4 regions of the Neptunomonas phycophila genome follow, and region 1 is predicted to be linked to each of the others. Evidence: predicted binding sites of a transcription regulator. Region 1 holds the regulator's gene; each other region holds the start of a gene.

Region 1 (4,987 bases):
CGACGAACGCTTGATTTGAACCTTGACCTCAAATCAACACCAATAGAACAAGTTATGACACGCCAATCAACAACCGTAAACGAAGAAATGCTCGCCGCCGAAGCCCTTCACATCATGCAAACTAAAAAAATCAACGCGCTGATTGCTTGCGATAACCAAGGTCGCCCTACTGGCGCACTGAATATGCACGACATGTTAAAAGCAGGAGTGATTTAATGCGCACTATCGACAATATTGAACTTGCAAAACGCGCCGCAAACATCACGCTAGCAGTGTTTGACGTGGATGGTATTTTAACTGACGGCAGTTTACATTTCCTTGCAGATGGTTCAGAAGTCAAAATGTTTAACACCCTAGACGGCCTAGGCTTCAAAATGCTGCATGACGCGGGGATTGAAACCGCGATCATTACTGGCCGAAAGTCACCGCAAGTCGAAATGCGTGTCAAAGCACTGGGAATTACATACCTGCACCAAGGACGGGATGACAAACTTACCGCCCTGCGTGAAATACTAGACAAAACAGCTCATAGCGAAGAGACAACCGCCTATATTGGCGACGACCTACCTGATTTATCCGCTATTACAGCCGTTGCTTTTGGTGCAACAGTTCCCAATGGGCACCCTCTTGTAAAAGAAGAGGCCAGTTGGGTAACTGAACGAACAGGGGGTTATGGAGCCGCTCGTGAGTTTTGCGAGACTATCCTACAAGCCAAAGGCTTGTTAGAACAGGCGTACCAGAGGTTCCGTTAATGCTACTGAACCAAAGCAAAGCGCGAGTAGCCGTTGCAAGTATTCTCTTGTTACCGCTTCTCGCTTACTGGATTATTAACCCTGATGACGTGCAAGAGACACCGACACAAAGCGCATTATCACAGGGTGCGGATTACTACCTAAAAGGCAGCAAAGTAAAAGAGTTCGATGAACAAGGGAAGCTTAAAGCGACACTGTCAGCCGCTGAGTTAACTCACTTTCCCGATCAAGCATTATCCAGACTACTTTCTCCATCCGTCGAAATGCAGGATGAAAAAGGAACACCTGTCACGCTCACCAGCAAAACTGGCACGTTATTTGATAATGAAGACCGCATGACGCTTGATGAAGACGTACGCGTCACGCATAATCCCAACATGCCCGATGCCAGTTTACTAACCACGTCGTCGTTAAATTTTGACCGCCGCAGTGGTATCGCGAGCACAGACCTACCCGTCAAAATAACAAACCAACAGTTTGAAACGACAGCAACTGGCATGACGATCAACATTAATTCGCGGACCTCCGATTTACTATCGGACGTAAAAGGCACTTTTTATGTCGAACCTTAAACAACTATCCCTGTTGGCTTGCACATGCCTATTCGCTACCCAGCTTGCCTTTGCGTTACCTGACGACCGCAAGAAGCCTATCCATATCGCCGCTAATAGCGCTCAGATTGATGAAAATAGCGGAATTACTACCTATACGGGCAACGTGCTTATTACCCAGGGTACTATGAAAATAAAAGCCGCTAAGGTTAACCTTTATCAGAAAAATAATGACGTAAACCGCATTGTCGCCACGGGTAGCCCAGCAAGCTTTAGCCAACAAGCATCAGCAAACCAAGCTATTACCGACGCGTTTGGTCAACGTTTAGAGTATCAAGTTGATAAACAAACCATCACGATCACCGGCAACGCTCGCGTAGAACAAGACAAGAACCAATTCAGCGGCGAACGCATTGTTTATCAGATGGAAAAGTCTCTCGTTAATGCCTATAGCGGTGAAGGCAACTCAGGACAGCGCGTACAAATGATTATCCAACCAAAAGCGAAATAATATGATGACGCCGGATAGCACTTTACACGCTCGCAACTTAGCAAAATCATACAAAAAACGTAATGTCGTTCGCGATGTATCCCTCTCGGTCAATAGCGGTGAAATCGTAGGACTTCTGGGTCCCAATGGTGCCGGTAAAACTACCTGCTTTTACATGATTGTGGGCTTGGTCAAAGCTGATAACGGCTCAATAGCTATCAACGAAGAAACGATTACCCCTTTGGCTATGCACCAACGCGCACGCAAAGGAATTGGTTACTTACCTCAAGAAGCATCTATTTTTCGAAAGCTCAGTGTTGAAGATAACTTACTTGGCATTTTAGAAATGCGAAAAGAGCTATCAGTTGATCAACAAAAAGCCAAAATGGAAGAGTTGTTAGAAGAGTTTCACATTACGCACATACGAAATAGTCTAGGTATGAGCTTGTCTGGTGGAGAACGACGCCGAGTCGAAATAGCGCGTGCCCTAGCCTCCGAGCCCGCTTTTATTTTGTTAGACGAACCCTTTGCAGGGGTTGACCCAATCTCTGTAAATGATATTAAAAAGACGATAAAACACCTACAATCAAAAGGTATTGGAGTCTTAATAACGGACCACAATGTCAGAGAAACACTAGACATTTGTGAGAAAGCCTACATAGTCAGTGAAGGTGTTATCCTAGCTGAAGGCGAGCCAAGCGATATACTGGCAAATGAAAAAGTTCGTGCTGCTTACCTCGGCGAATCGTTTCGACTATAAGCAACACCTCGTGTTTTCTGGAGTCTACTTGTAATTTATGAAGCAGTCATTACAGTTAAAAATGGGGCAACATCTCACGATGACCCCACAATTACAGCAAGCAATTCGCTTACTGCAATTATCGACACTTGATCTACAGCAGGAGATTCAATCTGCATTAGACAGCAATCCCATGCTGGAAACTAATGAAGACAGTGAAGACAATGCGGCTCCGCAGGACAACTCTACACAGAGCGAGCAGCCTAGCAATTCAGATCAAACCCCATCGGAATACACGGCGCAAACAACACAAGAATCGACACAATCTGACGACCAAGAACCCGACTCTTTTGACGACAAGTGGAACGATGACATCCCCAGTGAGTTATCAACCGATTCATCTTGGGACGACACTTACCAAACTAGCAGCAACACATCGAGCACAAGTAATCGTGACGATGACAGCTTTTTTGAATCGAATGATAGTGCCGAGGAGAGTCTCCAAGACCATTTGCTATGGCAACTTAACCTAACAAGGATGTCCGCAGACGACCGTTTAGTTGCTGAAGCCATTATCGATGCGATCGACAACGAAGGCTATTTACGCCTTAACATTGAAGAGCTGCTTGAAGACTTTAAACGCCAAGAACCAGAACGCTTCCAAGAAGCAGAACTGGAAGAGTTCGAAGCCGTATTGCATCGCGTACAGCAGTTTGATCCGCCCGGTGTAGCGGCCCGCGACTTAGGTGAATGCCTGTGCATACAATTAAAACAATTACCTGAGCCGCCTCCTTTGTTAGCGCAAACATTGAACTTGTGCCAACATTATATCCACTTACTGGGTAACCATGATTACAAACAATTGATGCGCAAGCTACGCATCAAAGAACCACAATTACAGGCTATTATTGAACTCATTCAAACGCTAAACCCGCAGCCGGGAGCAATGATTTCACCTTCAAAAGCTGAATATGTGATTCCAGATGTTTTTGTGGAAAAGCTCAAAGGTGTTTGGACCGTGCGCTTGAATTCTGAAGCTTCACCTAATTTACGGATCAACACTCAGTATGCTGATTTGATTCGCCGAGCGGACTCCAGCGCGGATAACACCTATTTAAAAAACCATTTACAGGAAGCACGCTGGTTTATTAAGAGTCTACTCAGCCGAAATGAAACTCTGCTAAAAGTTTCAAGTCAAATTATCGAAAGGCAAGTAGATTTTCTTGAGCATGGTGAAGAAGCTATGAAGCCCATGGTGTTACATGACATTGCCGAAGCAGTTGAGATGCACGAATCCACTATCTCACGTGTGACGACACAAAAATTCATGCACACACCTCGCGGAATATTTGAGCTAAAGTACTTCTTTTCAAGCCATGTCAACACCAGCGATGGTGGCGCAGCCTCATCAACAGCCATACGAGCGGTCATAAAAAAACTGATAGCTGCCGAAAACCCTGCTAAACCTTTAAGTGATAGTAAAATTGCTCAACTTCTCGATGAAGAAGGAATCCAGGTCGCTCGAAGGACGATCGCCAAATATCGCGAAGCGATGGGAATCGCTCCTTCTAATGAACGCAAGCGTCTGGTTTAATAACGATACGCATACGACTGAAGAGTCGTGCTAAGGAGACAATCTATGCAGATCAATATCACAGGTCACCATGTAGAACTGACTGAAGCACTGTCCGAGTATGTACACACTAAGTTTGACAAGCTAGAACGCCATTTCGATAACATCACTAACGTACAAGTGACCTTGAGTGTTGATAAACAGCGGCAAATTGCCGAAGCTGACATGCATATTGCTGGAGGCGAAATATTTGCAACCAGTGAGCAGCCGGATATGTATGCGGCCATTGATGCCCTGACGGATAAGCTAGACCGTCAAATCATCAAACATAAAGAAAAGCTCAAGAGCCATAAATAACCTTCTAATAACTAATTGAAGTCATATGCCCATAATTTCTCTGTTAACACCTAGCCGCACTCTACAAGCAGTAGAGGGCGGCAGCAAAAAGCGCGTGCTAGAAATGGCAAGCAAACTCATTGCTGAATCAGTCGGTGAAGAAGTCACACACGAACTTATCTTCACCGGCCTAATTGGCAGAGAAAGGCTGGGCAGTACCGGCATCGGTGAAGGGGTTGCTATACCCCATTGCCGATTAGCGGGTATCGAAGCACCGATAGGAGCGCTGATTCACTTAGCAGAGCCTATCGATTTTGATGCTATCGACAGCCGTCCTGTAGATTTACTGTTCTTTTTGCTAGTCCCTGAAGCGGCATGTGATGAGCACCTCGGCACTTTAGCAAAATTAGCAGAAGTCTTTAGCCAAGATGAATGCCGTGTCGCCCTTCGAAAAGCCGACAGCAATGAAAACCTATTGGCTACAGCGACGCGCTTATTCCAATAAAGTGACATCAGCCTAATGCAATAAGAGAGCTCTCATGAAAT
Region 2 (4,987 bases), 2.1 Mb from region 1:
GGCAAATGAAGTCAGCCATAGCTTTTAGCGGCTCACCTTTTTGGTGTAAGGGGGATAGCGCATCGTGGGCTTGGCTATGCAAAGATTGCAGTTTTGCCTTGGCAGCGTCCATGCCAAGCAAGGCGGGGTAAGTTGGTTTGTTTTGGTCCACATCAGAACCTTGTGGTTTACCCAGTGTAGCCGTATCGCCTTCGACGTCTAAAATATCATCTTTAACTTGAAAGGCCAGGCCAATGGTATCTCCATAAAGTTGTAACGCATGGCGTATTTTTTCATCCTGGCAGCCCGATGCAAGATATCCAAGTTCAAGTGAAGCATTAATTAATGCGCCGGTCTTGCAGCGGTGCATCTCTTCTAGTTGCGTCAACGTTAAAGGTTTATTGACGTTTCTTAAATCAAACGATTGCCCTGCGCACATACCTTTATCGCCACTGGCTTTAGCCAAGACTTGAATCATGGCGAGTTGTTGGCCGGGGTGGGTGGTTTCTTGGCTTAAAAGCTCAAAGGCAAAACATTGTAACGCATCACCTGCAAGAATAGCTGTCGCTTCATCATAGGCAATGTGGCATGTGGGCTTGCCGCGACGTAAGTCATCATTGTCCATTGCGGGTAAGTCATCATGTACGAGAGAGTAGCTATGAATACACTCAATCGCACACGCGGCACGATCGGCGGCGTCGACATGCCCCTCTAGTATCTCGTTAGTAATGTACACCAGTGATGGGCGAACTCTTTTGCCACCATTAAATAAGCCATATCGCATCGCTTCTTGTAAAACCGGGTCTATACTTGAATGCAATAGGAACTGGTTTAGCTGGCTTTCAGTACGTTGTTTGTAATGATCTAGCATGTGACGCAGCCGCATTGATTAATCCTGTTCAGTGTCAAATGGCGCTACGGTTAGCTTGCCGTCGTTGCTGCTAAGGATCTGAACTTTTTGCTCGGCTTGATCCAAGAATGATTGGCATTCGCGTGTAAGTCGTATGCCGTCTTCAAATGCAGCAAGTGAATCATCTAGCGTGAGCTCGCCTTGTTCCATTCGACTGACGAGTGCTTCGAGGTCGGATAGTGACTGTTCAAAGTCGGGCGTCTTTTTTTTACGGGGCATAGAGGCATCCTGTTAAAACTTGACGGTACGTTAGCGAAACACAAACTAGTGGTCAATCAATTGCAAGATCGGCCGATAAAAGGCGCAGAGGGCTTGTGTCCATATCATTGACATTATCCCTGAAAAACACATAAACACATAGTCATCAGCTTGTAGTAAAAGGAGATCTCAGTGGATATAGCGACGCTCGTCGGGCTTTTAGGCGGCTTCGGCATTGTTATTGCGGCGATGTTTAGCGGTGGTGATATTGGGGCGTTTGTAAACGCACCTTCATTATTGATAGTAGTGGGCGGAACGCTACTGGTCGCTTTAATGAAATTTACGCTGGGGCAGTTCCTGGGTGTGGGTAAAATTATGGGTAAATCGTTTATGTTTAAATCGATCAGCCCAGAAACCATTATTTCAGAGACTGTAGAATTGGCAGACGCCGCTCGTAAAGGTGGTTTGCTCTCACTTGAAGATAAAACTGTTAGTAGTGATTTTATGCAGCGGGGAATCCAGCTATTGGTTGATGGCCATGACCCAGAGGTGGTTAAAGCACTCCTAAATAAAGAGATGAAGCTGTCGGCTGAACGCCATGAATCCGGAATAGATATCTTTAAAGCTATGGGTGATGTTGCTCCTGCGATGGGAATGATTGGTACTCTCGTAGGTTTGGTACAGATGTTATCGAATATGAGTGACCCTAAATCGATCGGTCCTGCGATGGCGGTTGCTTTGTTAACAACGCTTTATGGAGCCATGATAGCGACCATGGTGGCATTGCCCATCGCTGACAAGTTAACGGTTCGAAATAACGAAGAGGCGCTGAATCAATCATTGGTTATTGATGGACTATTAGCTATTCAGGCAGGTCAAAACCCTCGGGTCATTGAGCAAATGCTACGTAATTACTTGCCTGAGAAGAAGCGTCCAGCGGCAGGGGATTAGGAGTAGATCATGAGTGATGATGCTGAACAAGAATGTCCTCCCTGTGCGGCCGGTCTTCCCGGGTGGGTCGCTACTTTTGCGGACTTAATGTCTTTGTTAATGTGTTTTTTCGTACTTTTATTATCTTTTTCTGAAATGGATGTTTTAAAGTTTAAGCAACTCGCAGGATCAATGCGTGAGGCTTTTGGTGTTCAAAACCAAATTAAGGTTGAAGATATCCCCAAAGGCACATCGATAATTGCCCAAGAGTTTAGCCCTGGTAGGCCAGAACCAACACCGTTAAATGAAGTACGGCAAATGACCGTCAACAATAATATGAATACCTTGGATATTCGATCGGTTGAAGGCGATTCAGAGACTAAGGATAAGCAAGACGGTGAAGCAGAACTGATGCAGCAGCTAGAGCAACAAATGGAGGAAGAGGCTCGAGAGCAGGCTGTGCAATTTGCGCAAGCATTGGCTCAAGAAATAGGTGATGGTGCTGTTGAAGTAGAAACCGATCAAACAAAAGTCATTATACGGGTTCAAGAAAAAGGCTCGTTTTCTTCAGGGTCGGCCGAGTTGAAGTTTGAGTATATACCTGTGATGGCAAAAATTCGTGATGTATTACTGGATGTGCCTGGCAATGTTTCGATTGAAGGGCACACGGATAATATCCCTTATTCCGGCCGTGCGTTTTTCTCGAATTGGGATCTGTCGGCCGCCAGGGCTTTAGCGGTTGCAAATGAGCTTTTTGATGATGAGAGAATAGATCAGACTAAGTATCAAATTATTGGGCATGCGGATACAAAGCCTTTGGTGCCTAATAATACGGCTGAAAACAGAGCGACTAATCGTCGAGTAGAAATTGTGATTCAACGAGGCAGAGATAAAGAGCTATTAGAAAAAATACAGGCGAGGGGGTTAGGCGATAGTGAAGGAGAAGGTTTGGCGCCGGAGGATATTTTTTAGTTTTTGTTACTCTTTAATGGTTTAAAAAAAGCCGATGGTTTATGCCATCGGCTTTTATAATAGAACTAGCAATTATGCTGCTTTTTGCTTGCGACGACGCATACCAGCCCCAGCGACTAAAGCGCCTAAGCCGAGAAGTGCAAGTGATGAAGGCTCAGGAACAGTAACCGAGTCACCACGTAATTCACCAGTACCGCGAAGCGCTAAGCCAACACCAAAGTTGGCAAAGGCGTCGCTAGGCTGGAAGCTTGAAGAGAAAGAGAAGTCAGCAGTTACAGTAGAACCGTCAGCTTGCTGAATATCAGTAAATGTATCGGTATCGAAATAATCAGCAGCCAAGCCACCAGTTACTTCGAAGAAACCGTCACCGCTACCGCGCTCATCTGCTTCAGGGCTTGAAATTGACCCGGCAGTTAGTGAGCCAAACAAAGTACCAGTCTCACCATAAGTAGGTTCGAAATAGCTTACGCTGGCAAGCTCTAACCATAATGTACCGTTAGTTGCAGTGCTTAGACCGCCATCGGGTGCATTTGTAAGAGTATAATCAGGTGTAGAATCTACATACATGCTTAACACACCACCAGTGAAGTAGAATTCACTGTCGAGAGGGTTTGTGTCGACTAATGTGTAATTTTTGAATTCGAAAGTTAATTCGCACGAAGGGCAAAAGCTACTAGCGTTTGGGCCAGTTAACGAGTTTAAAGACGAGATCAAACCGAAACCGGAAAGACTATCGCCAGTAACTTGTACTTGCATTTCAGTTAATGATGCTTCAGAAAAGAAGTCACTAACAGCATCTGTGTCCCAAGTTACGCCGCCTACATTAACAATATCCGCATTTGCTGCACCGCTGAGTGCAACAGCAGTCGCTGCTGTTAAGATTGTTTTTTTAAAGTCCATGTTAAAACTCCGTTTGTAAATGGGGGGTCATTCTACAGAGTAAGCTTTGCAAGCTATGTGCCTACATTCTTAATTTGTTGTTTCTAAAAGGTTTGTGGGTTTATGTGTTTTGTAATTAAAGCGCGATTGTAAATAAAGCTGACACTAAAAATAAAAGGGATAAAGTTTATTTTTTTGCTATAGTTTTACTATTAATAAAAAATACGGTGCTTCTTGTGTATCAATTTAGCGACGAAACTGCATTCTCTCGAAATATAGGTTGGTTTTCTAATTCGGAGCAAGCTTCATTAAAAAACAAACGTGTGGCTATTGCTGGATTAGGGGGAGTAGGGGGAGCCCATTTAATCACGCTTTCTCGCTTAGGGATTAGTGCATTTAATATATCAGATTTCGATATATTTGAGCTGCAAAACTTTAACCGTCAATCTGGAGCTTTTTGCTCTACTATCGATAGAAAAAAAATAGATGTAATGACGGAATTGGCACTCGATATTAATCCAAATAGTAAAATTAATAAATTTAATGAAGGTGTTAATGATTCTAACCTTGACGACTTTTTACGTGATGTAGATATTTACGTCGATTCTTTAGATTTCTTTTGTTTAGAGATACGCCGTAAAGTTTTTGCAAAGTGTAGAGAAAAGGGAATACCTGCTATTACTGCTGCACCTTTAGGGATGGGGTCTGCCTTTTTATATTTTGATCCAAATGGTATGAGCTTTGAAGAATATTTTGATTTTGGGGAAGATGAGGAAGATAACTATATTAAATTTCTGGTTGGGCTATCTCCTTCTTTAATGCAAGTTAAATATTTAATCAGTGATGGAACTGTAGATTTTACAAAAGGAAAAGGACCGTCAACTGTTATAGGTTGTGATTTATGTGCTGGCGTTGCGGGAGCTAATGCGGTAAAAATTTTACTCAACCGAGGAACGGTGTTGGCCGCTCCATATGGGTATCATGTGGACGCCTATCTAAATAGATCAAAGCGGACCTACCGCCCTTGGGGTAATAAAAATATTATACAAAAACTGGTATTCAATATCGCTAAGAAAAGAATATCAAAAAAGTAGCTGTATTCGTTAATGGTCTTCAATG
Region 3 (4,987 bases), on a different contig from region 1:
CGGTGCAGCTCATCCCATCCCACCGGAAAGTCGCGATGGTAGGGTAGTTGTGGTGTCGCTTGCGCAGTGGGTTCTGACATCTTACTTTCCTCAATATGGCTCTATCGTCCATAACAATCTGTCAGGACAGTCAGCTAAATCTTTATACAGTTAACGGTAAATAATAACCCAGAGGTCAACTTTTTGCAGCATCCGATAGATCGCTATAACCAATCACGGGCTGTTCTGCGAATGCTTCGCCTGCGCTTCTAAAATCTCGAAGAGGTTGAGTTCGATCCAATCTGCCAACGCTTCAACCTTGCCACTCACCTCAAGCCCTAGCGACGTTAGACTATACTCAACATGCGGCGGAACAACAGGATACGAAACGCGCTTCACAAAGCCATCACCCTCCAGCCCTTGTAAGGTCTGTGCTAGCATTTTCTCGCTAACCCCAGATACCTTACGGCGCAGATCACTAAAGCGGTAAGTCCCTCCGGCTAATGCGACCAAGACTAAAACTCCCCAACGACTCGTTACATGCTTCAATACCTGTCTGGAAGGGCATTGCTCTGCAAATACATCACCGCGCTCCATTCTCACCGACAAAGGTATACCTATTTCACCCTGTATATAAGCAACGTCGGGCGGCGTCTTAGACTTGTCATCATGACTGATCATATCTTTTTTCATACTTACCTTTTTGTACGTACTTACTAAAAGTGAGTTTGGAGTTTAGCATAGATTACATCAAGCGACTTCTTGATTACTGATTCAATCATTTTCGATTCAAAAGGAGCACACTATGATTGCTGTAACCGGAGCGACAGGCCAGCTAGGCCGTTTGGTCATTCATGAACTGCTTAAAACACAACCTGCAAATAGCATTATCGCCGCCGTACGTAGCCCTGAAAAAGCCGAAGACCTTGCGGATCTCGGTGTCGTTGTCCGCCAAGCAGACTATGATCAACCAGCAACGTTAGCCACAGCCTTTAACGGAGCCAAAAAGCTCTTACTCATTTCATCCAGTGAGATCGGAAAACGAGCGGCTCAGCATTCCGCGGTTATTGATGCAGCCAACGCTTCAGGCGTCACCCTCATCGCATACACCAGCCTTTTGCATGCAGATACCTCCCCGCTGGCATTAGCTCAGGAGCATGTCATAACCGAACAAAAGTTAGCCGAATCTGGCGTGCCTTTTGTTCTATTACGCAATGGCTGGTACACCGAAAACTACTTGGCCAGCATACCTTCCGCTCTTGAGCATGGCGCATTCATTGGTGCTGCAGGCAATGGAAAAATAGCCTCAGCACCTCGTGCAGACTATGCCGCCGCCGCTGCCGCCGTCATGGCATCGCCGCAAGATCAAGCAGGCAAAGTTTATGAACTGGCAGGTGATACCGCTTATACGCTTGCCGAATTAGCACATTACCTAAGCGAGACCACGGGCAATACGATCCAATACCAAAACTTACCCGAAGCAGAATTTGCCAAAGTATTGGTTGGCGCGGGTTTGCCTGAAGGCTTCGCAAATATATTGGCAGACTCAGATGCAGGCGCTGCCAAGGGAGCTCTATTTGATAGTAGCCATCAATTAAGTCAGCTGATAGGTAGAAATAGCAAACCAATGACTGAATCTCTTAAAGCGTCACTCTAAGTTTGTAAGATCCGATTAGCACAGAGCAAATAATAAAACGGAACTTTGCCTAGCCTCATCGGTTAAAACAAATATGACTCAAGTAGAGCGTTAGAAACGAATGTCCACTCAATCCTTAGTAAGGGAAACATTATGGCTCAAATAATAGTTGTTTATCATTCAGGGTATGGCCACACCAAAGTGGTAGCTGAAAAAGTAGCTGAAGGTGCTAATGCATCGCTTATCGCTATCGACGAACACGGCGACATCCCCGAGAGCGCATGGGACGAGCTTAATGCCGCCGACGCTATCATTTGGGGCTCCCCAACTTATATGGGTAGCCCGAGCTGGCAGTTTAAAAAGTTTGCAGAAGCCACCTCCAAAATTTGGTTCACCCAAGGCTGGAAAGATAAAGTCTTTGGTGGTTTTACCAACAGCGCTAGCTTCAACGGCGACAAACAAGTTTCATTAATCGCGTTACAAACACTAGCCTCACAACACGGCGGTATTTGGGTGAGCTTAGGCTTATTGCCAAGCAACTCTAAAGATGCAACCCGTAAAGACCTAAACAACCTAGGCGGCTCGGTTGGCCTGCTGGTTCAATCACCATCTGACGCCAGCGTCGATGAAATCCCGCAAGGGGACTTAGACACCGCTGTTTCCTATGGGAAGCGCGTAGCTGAAATCACAGCTAAGCTAGCGTAAATTATTCATGACCATGATAAGGGCGCTTTGCGTCCTTTTTTATTGGCCAACAAGCAGGTAACGTATCTAGTCAATTACTCGCTAAAGGTCTGTTTAGAATGAAAAAGATCGCTATATTCGACTTCGATGGTGTCATCGTCGACAGCTTGATGATCAAACTGGATGCCTTTATCCACTGTTTTGGAATACCACTAACTAAAGAACAGCAAGCACAAGCCAAACGCATTCATCTGTCTACCGGTGGTATTCCTCGGGCCGTTAAAATTCAAATGATGCTTGATACATTTCAATCGGAATCTATAACAGGAAGTATGGATGATTTCTTAGCTCGCTTTCAGATTACGCTAGACGACCGGATGCGATCTCTTACAATAGACGACGCTACTCGCTCAATGCTTTATACATTACAAAAAGAAGGTATAGCAATATTCATCAACAGCGCAGCGCCGGTTAATGAAATTAAAGAGACACTAAAGAATAATCAACTATTGGATTGCTTTGTCGCCGTGTATGGCGGGGATGAACGAAAACCAGAGAACTTCGATAAAATAGCGGCCATCACTGGCCAACATGTGAACCGTGTATTTGTGGGTGATGCCGACTATGACGAACAAGCCGCACACGAACGACACATACCGTTTATTCGCTATGTTGGATACGATGATTTATTCACAACACCGGCTCAGTGCCTTACTGCCAACACCATGCCTGAACTGACTGATATGATTTTAACAACGTTACAATAATACGCCTGCACTCCTCAGCGCAGGCGTATTCACTAAGCGTTTGCTTTTTTACGACGGCTGTAACCGATAGCCGCCAAACCTAAGCCTAGTAATGCGAGTGAAAGTGGTTCCGGCACCTCTTGCTGAGTCGCTGTATTGGGTGCAAGCACACTGGGTGTTCCTGTTAACGTATACGAGACGAAATCTAAGCCTCCTTTAGCATAGGCGTTAACATTCGGCCCATTAGACCACGATAGATTAAGTGTTTGATCACTGGCAAAGCTGGTCCACTGCACATCGCTAATCGACAGGCTACCCATTAGCAGATAATCATAGTGTGGGTAGATAGTGGTGGAAAATATACCCGGTGAAGAGGCGTTCCAAGACAACAGCTGAGTACCATCAATATAAAAGTTAAAGTACTCACTGCTCAAATCGTAGTCGCCCTTAAGCATAAGCCCGAGTGTCACATCAGCGAAGGTGACATTAGTCGGCAAAGTAATTGTCTGCGAGTACGTTTGTGCCGTGTTTACAATGGGGGTTAAATCGGCTGTGATGATGGCCGATTGAGCCGCCCCCGCAATCATCGAAAAACCAACTGCAGCGTAAGCTAATAGTTTCATGACTAATTCCTTAAAATAACTACTGTCTCTAAAAGCAAACATTACGCCACATATTCCAATCCATTGTTTTGCTTTAGTTTTTATAAAAAAGTCTCCAATAAGAAACATTAAATGTAAAAATTACTGACACTTTTAACAGACACATAAAGACAAACCAGAGCTTACACCAAGCATGTGGCAAAAAATCTAATCGCTTTAAACAAACGCTAAACGCTCTTGAATGATGATCTAGATCTAAACACGGCGTCCTGATATCGGTTCTAATATTCTTTAACGATTTCTATTTACACGAAGTAAAGGAGAGTACCCATGAAAGCAGCCGTTGTTAATGAGTTTAAAGGGCCTTTAGAAATCAAAGAGATGCCTCTTCCGACAGTTAAAGCACATGATGTACTCGTCAAAATCCATGCGTGCGGTGTGTGCCATACTGACCTTCACGCTTGCCATGGTGATTGGCCAGTCAAACCTAAAATGCCACTTATTCCAGGACATGAAGGTGTAGGAGAAGTTGTAGAAGTAGGTAGTGAGATTTCCCATTTAAAAGTAGGGGATCGAGTTGGCGTACCTTGGCTATACAGTGCCTGTGGCCAGTGTGATTATTGCTTAGAAGGCAAAGAAACCCTCTGTTTAGACCAGCAAAACGCAGGCTATTCAGTAGATGGCGGGTATGCTGAATACTGCTTAGCTGATGGCAACTACACCGTCAAAATTCCGGACGGGCTCAGTTATGTCGAAGCGGCACCTTTGTTCTGCGCCGGCGTCACCACCTACAAAGCGCTCAAAGTGTCCGACGTAAAACCGGGTCAATGGATGGCCATTGTCGGTGTGGGCGGCTTAGGGCACTTAGCCATCCAATACGCCGTAGCTATGGGGATGAATGTGATTGCCGTAGACACTGGCGATTCTAAAATGGCTTTGGCAAAAGAACTTGGGGCGAAATACAGCATCGACTTTCTGAAAGATAGCCCTTCCCAAAAGATAGCTGAACTAACCAACGGCGGCGTACACGGCGTTGTTTGCACAGCCGTATCAAAACCCGCCTTTTCCGAAGCCTACAAATCAATCCGTCGCGGTGGCGCTTGCGTACTGGTGGGTTTGCCGCCCGAAGAAATGCCGATCCCCATTTTTGATACCGTACTCAACGGTGTCCGCATCATCGGCTCCATTGTAGGCACACGCAAGGACTTAAAAGAATGCCTACAATTTGCCGCTGAAGGCAAAGTCAAAGCGACTATAGAAACGAAGAAACTAGAAGACATCAACGAGATCTTTGCCGATATGGAGAAAGGGGAGATCACCGGCCGTATCGTGATGGAAAT
Region 4 (4,987 bases), 2.0 Mb from region 1:
AGAGACCTGCACATTAGAGGCACTCGTATCGAGCGTGAACGCCCCTTCAATACTTCCACCAGCGGATAAGCTCGCTTTGTCGGTTGCAACAAACGCTTGCTGACCTACCATCGATGATGCCTGCAACGCCGCCTGGCTCGTCATCATTTCTGAGCTAAGTTCGGTCATGGTTGACGTTAGCTCAGTAATGCTTTCAACCATCGTCATATTAGATATCTGCTGCATGAAATCAGCGGTATCTGCCGGGCTGGTTGGATCCTGATTTTGCAATTGCGCAATCATCAGCTCCATAAACATCTGACTATCAGATTCACTCTGCGTGGTAGATGTAGAGCTAGACGAATTTGCCGCATTAATCTGCTCAAATATCGATGTAGCTGTAGTACCAGTAATATCAGCCATAATCGTTGCCCGCCTCTAATTATTGACCAATCGTGAGAACACGTTGGACCATCTGTTTTGCTGTATTCATAATTTCGGTATTCACTTGGAATGCGCGCGAAGCAGAAATCATGTCCGCCATTTCTTCAACCACATTCACATTAGGGTAATGCACATAGCCATCTGCATCCGCCATTGGGTGAGACGGGTTATATTCTGTACGTAAAGGGGCTTCACTTTCGACGATACCAACAACTTGAACACCCTGACCTGGAAGCAAACCCGCATCGGAATCCGTCATTTGCTCCAACGTGGGTTCTTGCAATTTAAAAACAGGCTTGCGTGCTCGATATGTCTCTTCAACGCTTGAACTAACGCTGTCTGCATTTGCCATATTGCTAGCGGTTGTATTTAAGCGAACTGTTTGTGCGCTCATGGCTGAACCAGCGATATTAAAAATATTAGTAAGTGACATAATTATTCGCCTTTAATCGCTGTTACCAGCCCTTTAAATTTTCTGTTTAGCAAATCAAACGATGTTTGAAAGCCTAAAGAATTTTCTGTGTAACGTGCCATTTCTTCTTGTATATCCACCGTATTTCCATCAACGGCTGGCTGCATCGGTGTTCGATACATTAACTCGGCTGCAAAATCAGGATTGATTAATCCCGTTTGATGCCCCGCATCAGTCTTAGATAAAGTTAACGGCGTATTCACACTCATCTCGCCTGCAAGTGTCGCGTGAAAATCGACATCCCTGGCTTGAAAATTAGGGGTTTCTGCATTGGCAATATTGTTAGCCAAGATTTCCGCACGCTTAGAGCGCAGCTGTAGCGCCTCTTCATGCAAACCTAATGCTTTATCAAAATTAATTGCCATATTGCCCCCTAATAAACTCTATCTTGATAAAAGCAAACACCATGCCAAAAAATCAATACATTGTTTTTAAAGGGATTTATAGAAAAAGGGATGATTTACAGGGGAAGAGTGAGCGGTAAGCGGCAAAGGTATGCCGCTTGTTGCCGCCTAGGACCAGCGGAGGAATATAGTAACAGTAAAAATCAAATTGCTTGGTAAATAATACCCGGACGACAATGAATCATCGTGTAACAGTCACTTAACCCAGAAAGCGATTCGGATGCTCCCAAAACAAGATAGCCACCAGGTGCAAGCTGCTTATGCATTTTACGCAAAATTTGCGTTTTAAGTTCAGATGAAAAATAAATCAGAACGTTACGGCAAAAGATAATATCAAACTGACCTAGAGTGCCGTATTGATCTAATAAATTGAAACTTTGAAAGCGTACACGCGACTTGATGCTCGGATTGATGACCCAGCTACCGCGTTCGGTGGCTTTGAAGTGGCGTTGAAGTCTTTCTTTATCCAACCCTCGACCCAAAGCCAGCATCTCATACTCACCAGAACGAGCTTGCTGCAACACATTGGTAGAAATATCAGTGGCTAAAATTTCTTCACCCGCCGAGAAGCTACCAGGGTTTGCCTGTTTAAACTCATCAATAATCATGCTCATAGAATACGGCTCTTGCCCAGTTGAGCACGCCGCAGACCAAATGCGTAAACGCTGAGCACGTTTTTTATCACGCATTTCGGGCAATAACTGCCTTTTCAATATGTCATAAGGGTGGGTATCACGAAACCATAAAGTTTCGTTGGTGGTCATGGCATCAATGACCTGTTCTTTAAGGCGGCTTTGACCCGGCCGTTTAAGCTGCCCAATAAGCTCTTTCAAGTTTGTGTATGCACACTCTTGCATTATCTTATTTAGGCGGCTTTGAACCAGATATTGCTTGTGATCAGCCAATAATATTCCGCAATTATCCTCTAAATATTTACTGAATAAAACAAACTCATCCTGCAATATCTTGAAGCTACTTGACTGATCGAACATATCCATATCCTGTTATCGACGACTCTCGATTTTTCGGATTCTATCAACGACTACTCCAGCAAGATCATCCGGATTAAATTTAGCTAGGAAACCATCGGCGCCTACCTTTTTAACCATCGACACGTTAAAACCGCCGCTCAATGAGGAGTGTAGAACGATATGCATTTTATCCATTCGCGTATCTTCTCTGATCATAGCAGCCAGTGTATAACCATCCATTTCTGGCATTTCGATATCTGAAATCATCATCAAAAAGTGCTGCGTTACATCGACGCCCTTATCGGTGAGATCATTCAACATATTCCATGCAGCACGTCCATTGTTGCACGTAGTTACCTTAATCCCAAGGTCTTCTAAACTGCGTTGCATTTGATTACGAGCCACACTCGAATCATCCACACACAGAATGTGATATTCACTTGCCTTCGTTTTAACTTCTTTTGTGGCTATTTCTTCACTTACGTTTGTACGCATTGGGTACAGGTCAGCTAGAATTTGCTCCACATCTAAGATTTCAATCAGCTTTCCATCGTGCTCAAATACGGCAGTTAAATAGTTTTCAACACCTATTTCAGCTGGCGGCGCCATTATCTGATCCCAGTGAGTGTTCAAAATTCTATCTACCTTTCTAACCAAGAAAGCCAACGTCCGCTTGTTGTATTCAGCAACAATTAGAAAGCAACGTTGTAGCTCTTCTTTCGGCACTGAAGGTCGACCTATCGCTTCTGATAAGTCCAGAACAGGAATGGTTTCTCCACGAATGTGAGCCATACCTTTAATAGCCGTGGTTAATCGTGGCACTTCCGTCAAGGCTGGGCATTGAAGCACTTCACGTACTTTAAATACGTTGATGCCATAAATTTGCTCCGTCTCTAAGCCAAATAATAATAACTCAAGCCGGTTTTGCCCCACCATCTGGGTACGTAGGTTTACAGTATCTAGAATACCTGACATGATCTACACCAAATTCTATGTCACTAATCAGTGGCACCACGACAATAACCTGTAAGTCAGGCCATCCCGTGAGTTTTAAACGTCTATTCCTTGTTGTCGGCACCTTAGAGATTCTATTTAGCTCTTTTCTGCTTCCCGCAAAAGCCTTGGCCGCTGAGTCACTGCAAACAATCATCACCCAGCGTTTAGAAGCCCATTTTGCTAAACAGCTACCGCACACTAGTATCACTATAGACATAAACTCGATTAATGAAGGGATTAATCAAAGAAAATGTTCAAACTTATCTTTCCCTATCCCCAAAGCGCTCCCCCCGGGTGGGCGATTAACCTTACGCGTATCCTGCTCTGATCCACAAACTTGGCATACTTATGTCGCGGCCAAAGTCATTGCTATCGCCCCCGTTGCCTACACAGCCAGAGCCATCGCAAAAGGCAGCAGTATCACTGCAAAAGATATACGTTTTGTGAAAGATAATTTGGCCACACTCAACCGCGGCTATTTTAGAGATCCCGCTCAGGTAATTGGTCTAAAGGCTCGACGCTCTCTATCACCCAATACAGCGCTAACCCCTCAATTACTGGAAGCAGCCTTACTCGTTAACAAAGGCGATAGCGTTATTATTCAAGCACAAATATCGGGCCTCAGTATTCGAACACAAGGCGTCGCATTGGAGGACGGCTCACTCGGAGAGCAAATTGATGTGATGAATAGTCGCTCGCAAAAAGTTATTCGCGCCTATGTCATCAGCCGTGGCGTTGTGTCAGCAACACCAGCCTATTAGTAGCATTTTAGAAGCGCTCTGTTTATACTTTATACAGTTTTTAAGCGGCAAAAAAATAAGTGACTTTTTTCCTAAAGTATTCCCTATCGCAGCCGTTATAGTCAGTAAGAACCAATAGAGGGTAGAAAAAATGGTCATTGATCTTAACAGCTCTTCAGCGCAACAAGCGTTGACGGCACGTGAAAAGGTCAGCACCCAGCGAAGTAATGGGGCTGCACCTGCAACAAGCACTCCTATCGCACCTGTTCAAAAAGATACGGTAGAATTAAGTGATACAGCTCGCGCTTTAAAGGCGGCTGATGCACAAATAGCTAACACCCCAGACGTAGACTCTGAAAAAGTTGCTCGCATTAAAGCAGCAATCGACAATGGCTCTTACACCATTGACGCTGAACGTGTTGCGGGGAAAATGATCGATTTTGAGAGCCAAATGGGCTAACGCTATGGCACTCGATCCTTCTACGCTCGCTAAGATAGATACCCTCACTCAAGAGGGTATTCTGCTTTTAGAGCAGCTGGACAATATTCTAACGACAGAGCTAGGCGCGTTTCAGAGCAGAGACATCGACGCTATAAAGTCTACGTTTGAACAAAAAGCGTCACTGCTTAGCCAATTCGACAGCAATAACAAGCAACGCGCAGAATGTATGAGCACGGCTGGCGTTCCGCTAAATAAAGCAGGCATCGACCAGCTCGCTCAGCAAATCCCCAACCTCAACATTAAGCAAAAGTTTCTGTCTAACTGGTCGACTCTGGAAGACAGACTCAAAACAGTGATGGCAGCTAATCAGCGCAATGAACTGGTACTCATGCGCAACAAGCAAAGCCTGGATAAGCTTTTATCACTGCTACGCGGAAAACCTCAGGCTAATACGCTTTACACCGCATCTGGCTCTAAAGGCGATTACAGCTCCCAATCACATCTAGGCAAAGCATAGACCTGTACATCAAGGCTTTCAA

Evidence for each region. Region 1 encodes sigma-54, which starts transcription at its own class of promoters, with help from an activator protein. Its sites were predicted from a motif close to TGGCACNNNNNTTGCTNT; they were not measured.
Region 2: the regulator sigma-54 is predicted to act here: its motif matches at 3,935-3,952, upstream of BS617_RS01245 (PEP-CTERM sorting domain-containing protein).
Region 3: the regulator sigma-54 is predicted to act here: its motif matches at 3,700-3,717, upstream of BS617_RS18330 (PEP-CTERM sorting domain-containing protein).
Region 4: the regulator sigma-54 is predicted to act here: its motif matches at 1,290-1,307, upstream of flgB (flagellar basal body rod protein FlgB).

The regions. Positions count from the first base shown of each region.
Region 1 is NZ_MRCI01000001.1:2,396,595-2,401,581, forward strand. Features, by position in the region: gene BS617_RS10875 (KpsF/GutQ family sugar-phosphate isomerase) at 1-216, shown strand, start outside; gene BS617_RS10880 (KdsC family phosphatase) at 216-752, shown strand; gene lptC (LPS export ABC transporter periplasmic protein LptC) at 752-1,324, shown strand; gene lptA (lipopolysaccharide transport periplasmic protein LptA) at 1,311-1,814, shown strand; gene lptB (LPS export ABC transporter ATP-binding protein) at 1,816-2,553, shown strand; gene BS617_RS10900 (RNA polymerase factor sigma-54) at 2,591-4,126, shown strand; gene hpf (ribosome hibernation promoting factor) at 4,172-4,462, shown strand; gene ptsN (PTS IIA-like nitrogen regulatory protein PtsN) at 4,488-4,946, shown strand; gene rapZ (RNase adapter RapZ) at 4,981-4,987, shown strand, end outside.
Region 2 is NZ_MRCI01000001.1:270,460-275,446, forward strand. Features, by position in the region: gene BS617_RS01225 (polyprenyl synthetase family protein) at 1-865, opposite strand, end outside; gene BS617_RS01230 (exodeoxyribonuclease VII small subunit) at 869-1,108, opposite strand; gene pomA (flagellar motor protein PomA) at 1,280-2,038, shown strand; gene BS617_RS01240 (flagellar motor protein MotB) at 2,048-2,989, shown strand; gene BS617_RS01245 (PEP-CTERM sorting domain-containing protein) at 3,062-3,889, opposite strand; gene BS617_RS01250 (ThiF family adenylyltransferase) at 4,105-4,962, shown strand; gene BS617_RS01255 (hypothetical protein) at 4,972-4,987, opposite strand, start outside.
Region 3 is NZ_MRCI01000003.1:75,918-80,904, forward strand. Features, by position in the region: gene gpt (xanthine phosphoribosyltransferase) at 1-80, opposite strand, end outside; gene BS617_RS15835 (winged helix-turn-helix transcriptional regulator) at 214-672, opposite strand; gene BS617_RS15840 (SDR family oxidoreductase) at 785-1,636, shown strand; gene BS617_RS15845 (flavodoxin family protein) at 1,769-2,320, shown strand; gene BS617_RS15850 (HAD family hydrolase) at 2,419-3,066, shown strand; gene BS617_RS18330 (PEP-CTERM sorting domain-containing protein) at 3,099-3,668, opposite strand; gene adhP (alcohol dehydrogenase AdhP) at 3,978-4,987, shown strand, end outside.
Region 4 is NZ_MRCI01000001.1:432,185-437,171, reverse strand. Features, by position in the region: gene BS617_RS02025 (flagellar hook assembly protein FlgD) at 1-402, opposite strand, end outside; gene flgC (flagellar basal body rod protein FlgC) at 422-856, opposite strand; gene flgB (flagellar basal body rod protein FlgB) at 859-1,260, opposite strand; gene BS617_RS02010 (CheR family methyltransferase) at 1,443-2,291, opposite strand; gene BS617_RS02005 (chemotaxis protein CheV) at 2,304-3,245, opposite strand; gene flgA (flagellar basal body P-ring formation chaperone FlgA) at 3,314-4,027, shown strand; gene flgM (flagellar biosynthesis anti-sigma factor FlgM) at 4,158-4,466, shown strand; gene BS617_RS01990 (flagella synthesis protein FlgN) at 4,471-4,965, shown strand.